DNA from 2 places in the Butyricimonas faecihominis genome. Region 1 is predicted to be linked to the other one. Evidence: riboswitches for the same ligand, from Rfam matches in the RefSeq annotation. Region 1 holds a riboswitch; the other holds the start of a gene.

Region 1 (7,424 bases):
CCCTAAAAAAACAAGAACCGAGGGGGAAGAGGAATCCTCCAGCCGTTTCACGGAAGCCCGTAAAATGTGGAGAATCTATCGTCGTGCCATCGGGGATTTACCGATATGGAAACTCATGGCCAAGGAGATGGGAATAAATAAAAGCGATTCCTTATTCCATTCTCAAAACGGAGGATGTTTTCGCCCGGGAGAAGGGGTATGGGCTTTCCCGACATTCCGATTCTCGACAGGCACGCTGGATGCACCGGTGATCACGGGTGTCACAAGGGAAGGATGGTCCGTGACCCTAAACTGGGAAAATGACATTGACTGCCCGAAAGCGAGCGTGTCAGATCAAGTGTACGTGGGATATTTTTACGGGACCTTACCCCGCGCCCCGCAAATGATCACGTGTTTTAACTCGTTTCGGGGCGATGGCAAGGTGACCGTGGACATTCCGGCAGCAAAACAACCGGAAGGGACACCCCTGCATCTCTACTTGTTTTTCGGCAATAAAGATACCACCCGTTTCTCTCCAAGCGTGTACGCGGGAGTGTAATGTCCATACGCTCCCCCCTCTCTCCGAAATCGTGATTACCGGACGTTACGCCCGCGGGAATTCATCGGCATGGGGGACCTTGTGACAGATATGCAAGAAGTTAAACATTATTACACGCTTGGCATCCTCCCCCGTGACGGGATTGATCATCGAAAACCTCGCCTAACAGGTGGTTCATACCAATGAAATAAAAATCTTTTATCCAATTTATTGTCTAATTAAAAATTACGACCTATTTTCGCACCGTCATAGTTTCATACACCACTTCGTGTTGTATTGAATGAAAAAGGGAATCCGGTGCAAATCCGGGACAATACCCGTTGCTGTATTTCCCCCTTTTAAAGGAAAAGTTTATCGTACGTTTGCCACTGGTTAGAATGCTGGGAAGGCACGATAAAAGGGATAAGTCAGAAGACCTGCTATGATGAGGGACAGATTTGCATCTGCGGGATTCAGATGGTAGTCAGGTTGGATGGCAAGGTCATTCTGTTTTGATTTACCGTTTCAGGTTTTTCCCGCTCGCGTAAATATATCTCTCGAAGCATAAAAGCTATTATATATGAAACGAGTACTATTTTTATTCACGTCAATCGTTCTGCTGATGCTATCCGGTTGTCAGACGAAAACAAAGTCCACGACCGCCTTCACGAAGGAAGTTTACTCACCGGAATACGCCGCGGGCTTCGACATCATGGGAGCTGATAACACGGAAAGCACGATTATTCGCGTGCGTAATCCTTGGCAGGGAGCGGAAGGCATTGAAATGTCCTACTTCGTGGCCCGGAACGGAGAGCAGGCACCGAAAGATTTTGACGGGGTGATTATTCCTGCGGGAGCCAAACGAATTGTGTGCATGTCATCCACTTATATCGCCATGCTGGATGCCATTAACCAAGTAGATCGAGTAGTCGGAGTTTCCGGGATGAATTATGTTTCCAACCCGTATGTCCTTGCCCACAAAGAAACCATAAAAGACATGGGGGCAGAAGTAAATTACGAACTTCTTGTCGGGTTGGCCCCGGATCTCGTGTTACTTTACGGCATCGGGGACGCGCAATCAACCGTGACGGACAAATTAAAAGAATTGAATGTTCCTTATATGTACGTGGGGGAATACTTGGAAGAATCTCCGCTGGGCAAGGCTGAATGGTTGGTTGCCATTTCCGAATTGACGGATAGCCGGGAAACAGGTACAAAAGTATTTAAAGAAATACCCGAACGTTATAACAACATGAAACAGTTAACGGCAAACGTGGAAAAACGTCCTACCGTCATGCTGAACACGCCGTGGAATGACAGTTGGGCCATGCCTTCCGTGAAAAGCTACGTGGCACAATTAATCACGGACGCGGGAGGGGATTATATTTACAAGAAAAACACCTCTAACGGGGCCGAACCCATCGGACTGGAAACAGCCTACGGGTTGATTCGCGAGGCTGACGTGTGGTTGAATGTAGGCATGGCAACAACTCTCGACGAGTTAAAGATCATGAACCCGAAATTCAAGGACGCGAAAGCCATCCAAGAAAACAAGATCTATAATAATAACTTGCGCTTAACGCCCGAAGGGGGAAATGATTACTGGGAATCGGCTGTTGTACGCCCGGACATCGTACTCCGGGACCTGATCAAAATCCTGCACCCGGAACTGGTGACGGAGGATTTGTATTATTACAGGCACTTGGAATAGTTTAGAGTTTAAAATTTAGAGTTTAGAATGAAAAAAGCATCTACCCCCACCGGCTCCCCCTTACACAGGGGAAGAGACGAACGCGAGAAGGCGCTACGATATTACAATGTAGCGTATCCTCCCCCTGTGTACCTTAGATTTGTACACGAAATAAATAGACGAACACTTGGCTAACAATAATAATAAATGCTTAAACTTGGAGGATAAACCAAAGTATTGAAAGAAAGGCGGGAATGGAGTGAACCAACCCCTGTGGTGAGCTTTCATGCTCGTCCCCTTATTTGGACTCCTTTCCCTTTCTTGAACCCAGGCCCGTATAAGAAATTAACTTGAATTGTTAAGGTACTTGGGACAGGTTCAAAATCCTTTCTCTCTAGACTTGTTAAACACAAAAGTATGGAAAATAATTGTTTTATAGGCATCGACGTGAGTAAAAATAAACTTGACATTTGCGTTCTTCAAGGTAAAGAAGTTTTGCAAGAGGACGTTATAGATAATAACCCGTCCGCGATCCACCGTTTCCTTGTCGACATGGCGGAAAAGCGGGGCTTGGATCTTTGCAGTTGCCTTGTTTGTGCCGAGCACACGGGAAATTACACTTACCCCTTGACGTTGGCTTGCCGGGATCTAGGTTGTCGTTTGTGGCTGGAAAATCCCGCCCAGTTGAAGTACTCGTCGGGAGTTCATCGTGGCAAGAACGACCGTGTAGACGCCCGGCGGATAGCGTTGTACGCTTCTCGATTCAATGACAAGGCCATGTTGTATCACGAGCTTACCCCGGAACTGGAACGGGTCAAGCAACTGAGACAGGAACGCTCTCTTTACCGTTCGGACTTGAGCAAGTACAAGGGGCAACTTTCGGACCAGAAAAATTTCATGGAGAGTACCGTTTACAAGGCGAAGGCAAACCGGTTGAAACACGTGATCAAGGAACTAGAGAAGATGATCGATGTCGTGGAGCGAGAAATAACGGGAATCATCGATTCTTGTGATGTTTTAAAACGTCAAATGAAAATAATAACCTCGGTGGAGGGCATTGGAAGGGAAACCGCCTTGTGTTTTATCGTCGAGACCGCGGCGTTCACAAGGTTCACCGACTCGAGAAAGTTTGCCTGTCACGCGGGAATCGCCCCTTTCCAGTACACCTCCGGCAGTAGCGTGCGCTCCCGTAACAGGGTCTCGCGCAGGGCAAACAAGCAGGTAAAAACGTTACTACACATGGCTGCCTTGTCTATAACAAGGAAAAAGAAGAGTGAATTGAAAGTGTATTACAAGAGAAAGGTGGAAGAAGGCAAAAACAAGATGACCGTCATCAATGCCATCAGGGCCAAGCTGGTCGCTCGTGTTTTTGCCGTCATTAGAAAAAATGATATTTATTCCATAAATTTTACTTGATTTACTTGTTTAAACCATAAGAATAAGGGGGAGTTAGAGGGGGTAGTTAAAGCGTCCCCCCGTGCGGCTGGAATCTAAAATCATAAATCAAGAAATTAATAACGGTGATGTCATTTTCAATTTTATCGTGAAACGCAATTCGATCATATTCCTTTTCCTGAGCCTGCTGGTTTTCGTGCTGTTCGCGCTCGACTTGGTGTCGGGAGATTCGGCACTTTCCGTCGGGCAGGTTTGGAACGTGTTCACGGGTAACGAGACGGATATGACAACCCGGAATATCGTGCTGTCGATTCGCTTGGTAAGGGTGATCGTGGCCGTTCTGATCGGTGTGGCACTTTCGATAAGCGGCTTGCAGATGCAGACCGTTTTCCGGAACCCGCTGGCAGACCCCTACCTGCTGGGAGTAAGCTCCGGTTCGGGACTAGGCGTTGCTTTCTTTATCCTAGGGGCTCCTTTGCTGGGACTGGCACATTCCGGGTTCTGGCAGTCGGTAGGTATTGTCGGAGCCGGATGGGGCGGGGCCGTCATGGTCCTGTTACTGATTGCCATCATCAGTCGTTACGTGAAAAATATCCTTGGGGTGTTGATCATGGGAGTGATGATCGGTTACATCGCGGGAGCTATCATACAGATTTTACAGTACTTGAGTTCTGCCGAGCAATTGAAAATGTTTTTCCTGTGGTCGATGGGCTCCTTGGGACACGTCACGACCACGAAACTGTTTATCATGATTCCCGTGATTTGCGTGGGCGTCATTCTCTCGATTTATTGTATCAAGGCATTGAATCTTCTTTTACTCGGGGAGAGCTATGCCCAGACGATGGGACTGAATATACGGCGTGCCAGAACGCTTATTTTCGTGTCGACAACGTTGTTGACCGGAACCGTGACGGCATTCTGCGGCCCGGTGGGCTTTCTCGGACTTGCCGTGCCTCACGTGGCCCGTATGTTGTTTAACGACGCGGATCACCGGACACTTTTGCCGGGAAGCATATTACTAGGAGTCGTGGCCATGTTGATATGTGATATTATTGCTAAAACACTCGTGCTACCCGTGAATTGTATTACCGCCCTGCTGGGAATTCCGGTAATTATTTGGGTGGTATATAAAAATCTTCGACCGGCATGATACAACTGGAATCTTTAACACTGGGATACGGGCAACAAATCCTGCTGGACCGGGTGTCGGCCAGCTTGGACGGGGGCGGGCTGATCGCCTTGCTGGGACGTAACGGCAGCGGGAAAAGTACCTTGCTGCGGGCCACGGCGGGGTTAGGGAAAATCAAGTCCGGGCGAATATTGCTGGCCGGGAAAGACCTTGCCGGGTTGCGACCGGAGGAACTGGCTCGCACCGTCAGTTTCGTGACTACTGAAAAGGTTCGGATTCCTAACTTGAAATGCCGGGATGTAGTCGCCCTCGGGCGGGCCCCCTACACGAACTGGGTAGGAAGACTGCAACCACGAGACCGGGAAATCGTTGATAAATCCCTCGCATTACTCGATATGTCCACCTATGCCGAACGAACAATGGACCAGATGTCGGACGGGGAATGCCAGCGAATCATGATCGCCCGGGCCCTCGCACAAGACACTCCTATCATCTTGCTTGATGAACCCACCTCTTTTCTGGACCTGCCAAACCGTTACGAGCTGGGAGTGCTATTGCAAAGACTGGCTCACGAACAAAACAAATGTATCCTTTTTTCAACCCACGAACTGGATATTGCTCTCACGCTCTGTGATTCCATCGCCCTGGTCGATCGTCCGCATTTGCATTACCTACCCACGCGACAGATGATTAACAGCGGTCATATCGAACGCCTGTTCCGTAACGAGACCATCACGTTCGACCCGAAAGAATTGCGTATACGTGTCCGGTGAAAGGCTGTTTAAGACTGGCATTAAACTTGTCGCTCATTTTCGATAATCATATAAAATTGAGTATCTTTGTTCTATTATTATCCATAAACGAACGCGCATGAGTGAGAAAATTTATCCCATAGGTATCCAGAATTTCGAGAAAATCCGAAAAGAAGGTTATTTCTATATTGACAAGACCGCCTTGATTTACCGACTGGTAAAAACAGGTAGTTATTACTTTCTCAGTCGCCCGCATCGTTTTGGCAAAAGCCTATTGATCTCCACGCTCGATGCCTATTTCTGGGGAGAAAAAGAAATCCATGACAAGCATTACGCTCAACCATTCCAATCAGACAAGCGCAAGATATTTAAAATCGGTGTAAATTTCAGTTCGAAAACAAGGAATATCGAGAAATGGATCGTGGAGTCATAACGCTCGGATTCATCCAGCCAAGAGACAATCCGAAAATAGATTTATTCCACAAATTGTCTCTTGGCTATGACTCGCTTGAATCAAGCAATCTGGATTCCAAGTTTCCGGAAGTTCTTCGGATGACCGAAAAGTACAAACACATCCTTTTCAACAAAAACGGTATCATCGGACGGGTTATTCATTACCAATGATTTATCGACTTTAGCATCATAGCGTTTTAAGGCTATCAATTTTAACCCAAATTCTTCTTCGAATTTCGCATCACCTAATTTTCGCCCGATAAAACGAGGTGGAATCTCCCACTCGATAATCAAATGATCGTCATCAACAACATAGGAATCTATAGTTGTCCCCAACTCCACTTTTGTCGCGAAGAAATCGGCATACTCCCATTCCGGATTGATGGTCTCCGTGATTCCCATAGACTTCAGAATCACCTTATGCACCGGCGAAATGGCCCGTGCCACGATACGTTTCACGCCAAATTGTTTCAATAGCGCAATCACGAACAGGGAGGTCCCAAAATCTTTCCCGAACACCACAAACACCACATCCACTTCTGTCAAAGGTAGCGTTTGTAATGCTTGTTCATTTTTCACATCCAATGCCACGGTATTCGTGATGGAATCCTTGTACAAATTAATCTTACTGATGTCAGAATCCACTCCCAACACCTCGTTTCCCCGTTTGGTCAGACGTTGCGATAGTGCAAGTCCAAAATTACCTAATCCAAATACGATACACTTCATAATAATTGAAAATTGAGAATTGAAAATTGAAAATGTGAGACGGAGCTTGGTTTTCAACTTTCAATTGATTAAACGATTACGGTTTCATCGGGATACGTGTAAAGTTTCACTTCCTGATGGCGGATGAAACAAGCCAAAAGGGTGATTAAGCCTACACGCCCGACAAACATGGTGAGGGCAATGGTCATTTTACTTGCCACACATAAATGGGGCGTCAAATTCAAAGTCAGCCCCACCGTCCCCAAGGCAGAAACGACCTCGAAAACAGCTTGAGTCAGCGTTGCCTTCGGTTCCAGAATCACGATGACAAAAACAGCCAGAATGATCCACAGAATAGATAGCATGATGATTGAATGCGCCCGGTTCACGTTCTCCCGAGTCAATTGACGATGCGCGATAACAACCCGATCGTTCCCCGCGAGATTCGCCCATATATTTTTTAAAGCAATCACGAAGGTTGTCACCTTGATACCGCCCCCCGTGGACATCGGAGCCGCACCGATCCACATCAAGACAATCGTGAGGAAGATTGTCGGAACGTGTAACATGGACATATCCACGTTGTTAAAACCTGCCGTACGAGGGGTGACGGCCCCCATAAACGAAGTGGCAAATTTTCCCGTGAATGACATTCCGTCCAACACGTTATGATTTTCAAATATCCAGAACAAGGCTGTCCCCACGACAAGCAGGATTAAAGTGGTCGGTAACACGATTCGCGTTGTCGTACTCACGATGCGAGGTTCGTGGACCACCTTG
Region 2 (7,424 bases), 110 kb from region 1:
TTTCAACTCTCCCTCTGTTTATAGAGGGAGTACCCCGAAGGGGGGAGGGAGTTTGAAAAATGACTTTTTGGACAGCCCAAAAAAGGTACCTGCGGGGGACACTACTTTATGAACCTTATAAACTTTACGAACTTTATAAACCTGTTTTTGAGGTATTTCACCGAAAGTACGATTCCCGTGAAGGAGACAACAGCACCGCCAAGGAGAAGGGTCCAAATGACCACGGTCCATAGTGCGGGGCGCTCGACGAGAAATTTGATGTCAAGGGTGTGAAGACCACGGTAAAGCCAGCGTTTCCAGCGTCCGTTGGTGTCGTAGTGAACGGGACGGAAAGATTCAAGGTTATAGTAATAACAGTCCTTCGCCTTGTTGTCGAACGTGACCTTGTAGACAGGGAGCGGTAGAGGACGACGACGGGATATATAGTAGTTGTCGTACTCGTTCATCTTGGTGATGGAGTAGGTGGTTGAGTCCCCGGCGAGGCGTTTGACGGCAGCGAGGATCATCTCTTCCGTGATGCGGAAAGGACGAATCGTGTCAGTGGAGGCGTCTAAGGTCACTTCCTTGCTGACCGTGCGGAGACGATAGAGGGGAATACCTTGGTAGTGGGTCCACTCGATGGTTTTGACAGGATCATCCGGAGTAGCGGTGAGGGTAATGGCTTTTCGATAGTCCAAGGCATAGTCGGTAGGTGACGGGGCTTGTCTTTCAGCCGGGCTTTGGCGGAATCCGCGGGAGTCCTGTTTGCCGAAGAGCCACGAAGGAAGCGGAGCCATGGACATATAACCGCTCAGTATCCACGTGAAGACAAATATACCGAAGAAGAAACCCGTGATGTGGTGCCACTTGAACCATCGCTTCTTGTACGGGGAGCGAAGAAAGCCTTTCCGGCGAGCGAGCCAGTAGGAACGTATGCCGAGAACGAATCCGGTAAAACACATGAACATTCCGAGATAACATGCCCAGTACATGAATTGTGTCCAAAGATTCTGGTTTTCCCGGATAACGGTGAAATACACCCAATGGGGAATGGCTCCAAACCATGCCCAGAAACGATTGTCGGAATCGGTAAACTGCAGGATATTGGCGGTTCGGGAAGAGACGTAAAGCTGGTATTTTTCCGGACCGTCGAAGTAGAATTTGTAGATGGGAAATTCCCGCTTGTAATGGGCGAGGGGGATCCATTGGTCGAGGGCGTACAGGGTATCCACCCGGGTAATCTTTCGATCGGCACACCAGCGAGCAGCCCGGTTTTCACAGAGTGCGTAGTTAATAACGGGAGCCACGACATTCGTGTCCGCGTATAACTCAACGCTTTGACGTCCTCCCCCTATACTGAATACGGGATCTCCATAAGGGTTGTTCAGGGAGAGTCCGCGGGTTGGCGTTTTGGCCGGGAGGCGGAGTAACACGTCTTGGATGGCGGGCAAGCCATTCGTATCAAGAATTTCCGCACGAGTGAACCGATCTTCTTGGCTTACACGGGGAAAGGAGTGGTAGATCATCACGATTCCGGATATGAACCATGAAAAGCACAGGATACAGAGAATTAACCCCAGTATCCGGTGGATATGGATAAACAATTTGGTTAACATGGGCGGGTTAGTCTATATCGTCTGTTTTCTCGTATTTCTTTTTCTTCACGGTGATGTCTTCCCGTTGGTGTTTGGTGGCGAATTTCACGTGTTGGATGAAAAGTTCCTGTATGGCGGGATATTCTCCCAGTCCTTTGAGCAGGACGTTTACTTTATAGCCTTTCTTTTCCAGTTCGTCTTTCCAGTCCCCGGCGATGTCATTCTTGGCATGGTCTCCGGCCACGAACATGAAGGGTATCAAGGTCACTTCTTTTGCCTTATTCGCTTCGAGTTCGCGGATTACATCATCCATCGTGGGGTAACCTTCGATCGTTCCCACGTGGTAGTTCTTGTGTCCTTGAGCTTTCATCACGTAGTCGAGCATCCCGTAGGTTGAGTTTGCCGGGTGGTAGGTCCCGTGGCATACGAAGACGCAATCCCCTTTTTCCTTGTCCTTGATTGATGCGGCAATCGCTTTTACCACGGCTTGGTAATCCTCGGGAGAATGAAGAAGAGCTGTCCCTAAGCGAATGTCTTTGAACTTCGTTTGGTATGATGCAACTTCTTTTTGCAGGGCTTCCATTTCAATTCCTTCGATGATGTTCGTGGGTTGAAGGATCAAGTGGGTATAACCGTCGGCAATCAGTTTGTCCATGGCCTCGGTCGGATTCAGTTTGACCATACCTTTCTCTTTGAGGCGGCGCATGATCATGCGGGAAGTGTAGGCTTCACGGACTTCCACTCCGGGGAATGTTTGTGACACTTTTTTGTTAATGGCCTCGATGGTCAAGGCTCGGGTGTCATCGTGAGTTGTACCGAAGTGAACCATGAGAATGGCTACTTTGTCATTAGGACCAAGAGTCTTGAATATATCGGAATGTTTGAAACCACCTCCACCGTGGGCAAATGTGAACAGACTTGTCAATAAAAGTAGAGCTGTAAATATGTTTTTCATGATGTTTGTTTATTTGGTGAAACGAATAATGAGACTGGCAAATAGTGTGCGTCCGGGGTTTAGCGTGGCATAGTTTACCCCGCTGGGGCGATCGTCCGTCCAGTCAAAGATGTTGTCAATCCCGGCGTTGATTTCGAACAGGAAGTTACCCACGGGAGCGAAGGTGTGGGTGGTCGCCAAGTTCCAGAGCTGGTACTTGGGGGCGCTGACGTCGGTGTAAATGTCTTTCCCGGTTGTTTTGTCCGTGGTCTTTTTGTAGATGTATTTTGAACCTTGCATTCTCCCGTTGATGTTGGCCCGTAGTTTGTACTTGTTCCATTCATGGCTCCACCCGGCCCGGAAGGTTGCCGCGTGGCGTACCGATTCGCTCAGGCGGCGTCCGGAATCATCGGCGGCATACACGCAGTTGTAGGATCCGGCGGCAGAAAACCCGGCACCCAAGTAGCTATTGATCGTGACATCGAAGCCTTTGATACTGGCTTTGTCGAGGTTGTGGTACACGTTCCGGGTTTTTATCCCGTTCGCTTTATCCTCGTCGGTAACCCCAACGTCGTATTTCTCGATGATGTCTTTCACGTCGTTGATGTACCCGTTGACAGAGACATTCAGATATTTCCCGGCATATTCCACGTTGATGTTGTAGTAGTTTGCTTTTTCCGGTTTCAGGTCTGGGTTCCCGATGGTGATAGCCCCGCGGGCTTCGTAATCGTAATATAGTTCTTGTATGCTGGGGGTTTTAAAACCGGCGGCGTAGGATGTTCTGAAATTGAAGGAGCCGAGGGTGTACATCAAGGCTATTTTCGGGGTAAAGCGGTTCTTAAACATCTCGTTGTACACGTAGCGGAATCCCGGCAAAATTTGCAGGTTTTTCCAGAGGCGAATCTCGTCTTGCGCGTACAGGGCCAGCGTGTAGATCTCTTCCGGTTCTTCGAGGTTTCCGGGGTTTTTCATGTAGTCGTTCGTGTACTCGGTACCTGCGGAAATTTTGTTGTATGAGCCTAGTTTAAACACGCCTTTCAGGTTCCCGTTGTAGTATTTCTGGCGTTTCGTCAATTCCTCGTCCCCGATGCGGAAGGTCGTGTCTTTTTTACTGACCTGTGCCACGGTGTACAGTTTGTTGTATTCGTAGTTGTCCATGTAGAGGTCCAGTGCGATGTAATCGGTGGAGTTTAGCTGGTAGCGTCCGCCCACGCCGATGTTGTAGTCCATGTAGGTTAGGTCATAGGTGTAGCCCCCGTCATCTTTCTTCTCCTGCACGGGACGGTTTACTTCCCGGTCAAAATATCCCCCTTGGGCGTACAGGCTTAGGCTTTTCACCGGGGCGTAGGTGAAGCGTTGATTGACAATGTTGGAATGGAACTTGCTGGAAGCTTCTCTTCTCGTGAGTATGGCTGTGTCCCCGTCAATCTCGTAAGGGCTTAATTGCCAGCCTCCCATCTGTCTCCTTTGGTAGGAGGTGGAAGAGGTGAATTTACCAAAGTGTAGGTCTATGCTGGCATTTTGCGAGAAGCTGGATTCTCCCCCGAAACGGGTCTTGGATTGCACGCTGATCGGGTCTTTCGGTTGTTCCGTGATGATGTTGATTACCCCGGCAATAGCGTCGGAACCATAGAGTGCGGATGCCGCTCCTTTCAGTATTTCGATACGCTTGACCCGGCTCATGTCAATACGGGAGAGGTCGGTGTTGTTGGACACGTCCCCGGCCACTTTTTTGCCGTCGACAAGGATGAGGATGTATTTGTTACTCATGCCGTTCAGCGTGAAGTAGGAACCCATGACGGTGGGACGTATGTTGAATGAAGGATTCAGTAACAGGAGGGCATCTTCGAAGGAGTTCACGCCCGCACTTTTCAAGTCAGTACCGCTGATGACCTCGATGGGTACGGGAGAATCTTTCAAACGGCGGTGTGTTCCCGTTCCCGTGACGACAACTTGATTCAGGTTTACCGGGGTGGCCGTGAGCCGGAATAGAATGTCGTTTTTGTTGCTGTTGACTTTTATCGAGGCAACTTCGTAGCCTGAATAGCTTGCCCGTAGCGTGTACGTGCCATCCGGAATATTTTCTAGAATGAACTCCCCTTTGTTGTTGGTGGCAATCCCTATGCTTGTTCCGACCAGACGAACGTTTGCACCGATGAGGGCTTTTCCACTCTTTGCATCTGTGACTTTTCCTTTTAATGTGATCTCTGCAAACGAGGTACTTACCAAGGCTAACATGAATATCATGCCTAGCATTACAATTCTCTTCATTAGATGATGATGTTTTAAATGTTTATAATAGTATTCCTGACCCCGAGAATACGCTATTACCTATGTTTGTCTTGGCAGGTCTCCTGACTACGCCTAAGAAAAATACCTTCCCATCCGTGTGGACAGTGGTGTAAGAATCTTTCTTTGAATCTCCTTATCCGGAGAAACGGGCATCACAGTAGCGGGCACTGTTCCGGATTCTAACCGGCTTCCCTCTTGTGTGTTAATTGGGCATCAACACATCACCTAAGACGAGACAAATGTATATAATTTTTTATAAAAGGTTGTTGCCGGATGAAAAAAATGTATTACTTTCGCACCAAGTTTTGGTGCGGAACCTTCGGTCATGGAGGTAACGCTTAATAGGGAACCCGGTGTGAATCCGGGACTGTACCCGCAGCTGTAAGTTCCTTTACAAGGGATTTTGTACTTCAAATGTCACTGGTTATAAACTGGGAAGGCAACAAAATCCGGAACAAGTCAGAAGACCTGCCGAACAAGATAAACCATAGCTTTCGGGAAAAAAAGCGAGAGGGAAAAAGACGGATTTTACCTTAGACTCATGTTGCCCAAAAGACTATGTTAATAATGCTTTATTCATTATTAATATATAGTTGTATGAAAAAAGTTGTTGTATTAGCATTGTTGCTGTTTGTGTGTGTCGGTTCGCTTCTCGCTCAAGAGAACGACAAGCGAAAGAAAAAGAGTATCACGGATTCTTTATTCCGTATCGATCAGGTGGATGTGATGCAGAAAAAGAAGAGGATTGATTTGTTGGGATTGGATGTGCCTTTACGTTTCGTTCCGATAACGGTGAGCAAGTTGTCTAGTCAGATGCTTGACCGGAAAGGGATTGTCGATCTGATGGATGCCGTTAAGTTTTTGCCGGGGATTGTAGCGAAAGACAAACAATACGGGCAATTCCAACAGTTTTCCATTCGCGGACAGGGGAGTGCGGTTGTTATGATTGACGGGATTCGCGATGAGCGGACGTTGAAGAATAACGTACCTTACGGGGATTTGGCTGCCGTGGAGTCTATCGAGTTATTGAAGGGTCCCGCTGCTATTTTGGCCGGACATTCGGCTATGGGTGGCGTGTTGAATATCGTGCGCAAGAAAGCATCTCCCGATTTCTCGGCCAACGCTCGTATCAGTTATGGTAGCTGGGATGAGAGACGAGCTACTCTTGGTTTCGGGGGAAAACTTGTGGGACCTCTCGAATATCGTGCCAATATCAATTATTCAACGGGTGACGGATGGCGTGAGGTGAATGCAAATCGTTTTTCCGTGTATGGTGTTTTGGGAGCTGATTTAGGAAAGTGGGGACGTATTGATGTGACCGGTAGTTATGCCGATGATGATTACACGACCGAGATCGGGGCTGCACCCGTTATGCCCGGTGATATGTTCTACGTGGACGGAGACAAACCGTACGCGCTGAAGGGGGATCGTCACCCGGAGGCGGATTACCGCGAGGTTTATAATGACTTTGCCAATAATTACATGAAACGGAAAGTATGGGATATGTCTGTGTCATACGTTTACCAGATCACGGATTGGATGAAGTTGAAAGAACGTTTTTCCTATTTCCACAGTGATTTGGATTATCATTGTATTGAGGGGCTTTCTTACCGCACTTCCAAAGACCCGATATACAAATGGTATTATAAAAAGTCAGAGACCGAGAAGATTTATGTTGACTTGGATACGGTTCAACGGGGAAATGCTGCCCGTCAGAACCCGTTGAATTTTAACCCGGACCATAAAAACGTGAATAACACGATCGAGTTGACCGGGAAGTTCGAGACAGGTTCCGTGTTGCATAACTACACGTTGGGATGGACGTACAATTGTTTTGATTTCGCCCAGTATAACGGTTATGGAGATGACGATTTGTGGGGGCCCGGCTTGGATGCACTTTTGCCTGTGCGGGATCCGCATATCGTGCAGGGGTGGTGGGACACGAAAGTTTCAGCCGTTTCCCTGCGCACGGAGAGAACGCATGGAATTTATTTGCATGACGTGATCGAATTTAATGATAAGTGGAAAATGATGGCATCCGGGCGTGTGGATTTGTATAGCCGGAAAACATCAAGTGCCACGATTGATGACGGGAAACAGAAATATGAAACGAAGAACAGGAAAGAATGGAAAGAGGTGGAGACCTCGGCATTCACGTATCGAGTGGGTGTCGTGTATTTCCCTATGCCTGAATTGTCATTCTACGGTTCTATTTCTTCTTATTTCAATCCTGTAACCACGACATATAGTCCTACCGTGATGTATTTGGACCGCAAGGGTAACGAGTTCAATCCTGACGAGGATGGGGGCGAAGTGTTCAAGCCGGAAAAGGGGTATTCCACGGAAGTCGGTGTACGTTACACCTTGAACGAGATGGTGGATATAAACGCAAGCGTGTTTTATATTCGTAAGTATAATATCGTGAAGAGTCTGGGAGACACGACGGTATTGGTGGATGGCGTGGCCACGGAGAAGAGTATCCGGGGACAAGTCGGAAGAGCCGACTCGCGAGGTTTTGACATTGAGGTGGTTGTTCGTCCGTTACCGACTTTACAAGTTACGGGAGGTCTCGGTTGGTCGGACTATCGTTTGCGGGAAATTGCCGAGAGCGGACGTTTCTCTAA

The links. A riboswitch is a leader RNA that binds a small molecule or an ion and turns the genes downstream of it on or off. The one in region 1 is predicted to bind cobalamin.
Region 2: linked by a shared signal. The riboswitch ahead of R8806_RS11820 (TonB-dependent receptor) and the one ahead of R8806_RS12225 (ABC transporter substrate-binding protein) in region 1 are both predicted to bind cobalamin.

The regions. Positions count from the first base shown of each region.
Region 1 covers NZ_AP028155.1:2,937,304-2,944,727, forward strand. Annotated here, with positions in the region: gene R8806_RS12215 (hypothetical protein) at 1-538, shown strand, start outside; partial or broken gene R8806_RS12220 (cob(I)yrinic acid a,c-diamide adenosyltransferase) at 555-724, shown strand; cobalamin riboswitch at 771-976, shown strand; gene R8806_RS12225 (ABC transporter substrate-binding protein) at 1,140-2,228, shown strand; gene R8806_RS12230 (IS110 family RNA-guided transposase) at 2,625-3,623, shown strand; gene R8806_RS12235 (FecCD family ABC transporter permease) at 3,799-4,752, shown strand; gene R8806_RS12240 (ABC transporter ATP-binding protein) at 4,749-5,504, shown strand; partial or broken gene R8806_RS12245 (AAA family ATPase) at 5,602-5,868, shown strand; gene R8806_RS12250 (potassium channel family protein) at 5,997-6,665, opposite strand; gene R8806_RS12255 (TrkH family potassium uptake protein) at 6,734-7,424, opposite strand, start outside.
Region 2 covers NZ_AP028155.1:2,829,388-2,836,811, reverse strand. Annotated here, with positions in the region: gene R8806_RS11835 (PepSY domain-containing protein) at 102-1,595, opposite strand; gene R8806_RS11830 (sirohydrochlorin cobaltochelatase) at 1,603-2,529, opposite strand; gene R8806_RS11825 (TonB-dependent receptor) at 2,539-4,779, opposite strand; cobalamin riboswitch at 4,836-5,044, opposite strand; cobalamin riboswitch at 5,089-5,290, shown strand; gene R8806_RS11820 (TonB-dependent receptor) at 5,398-7,424, shown strand, end outside.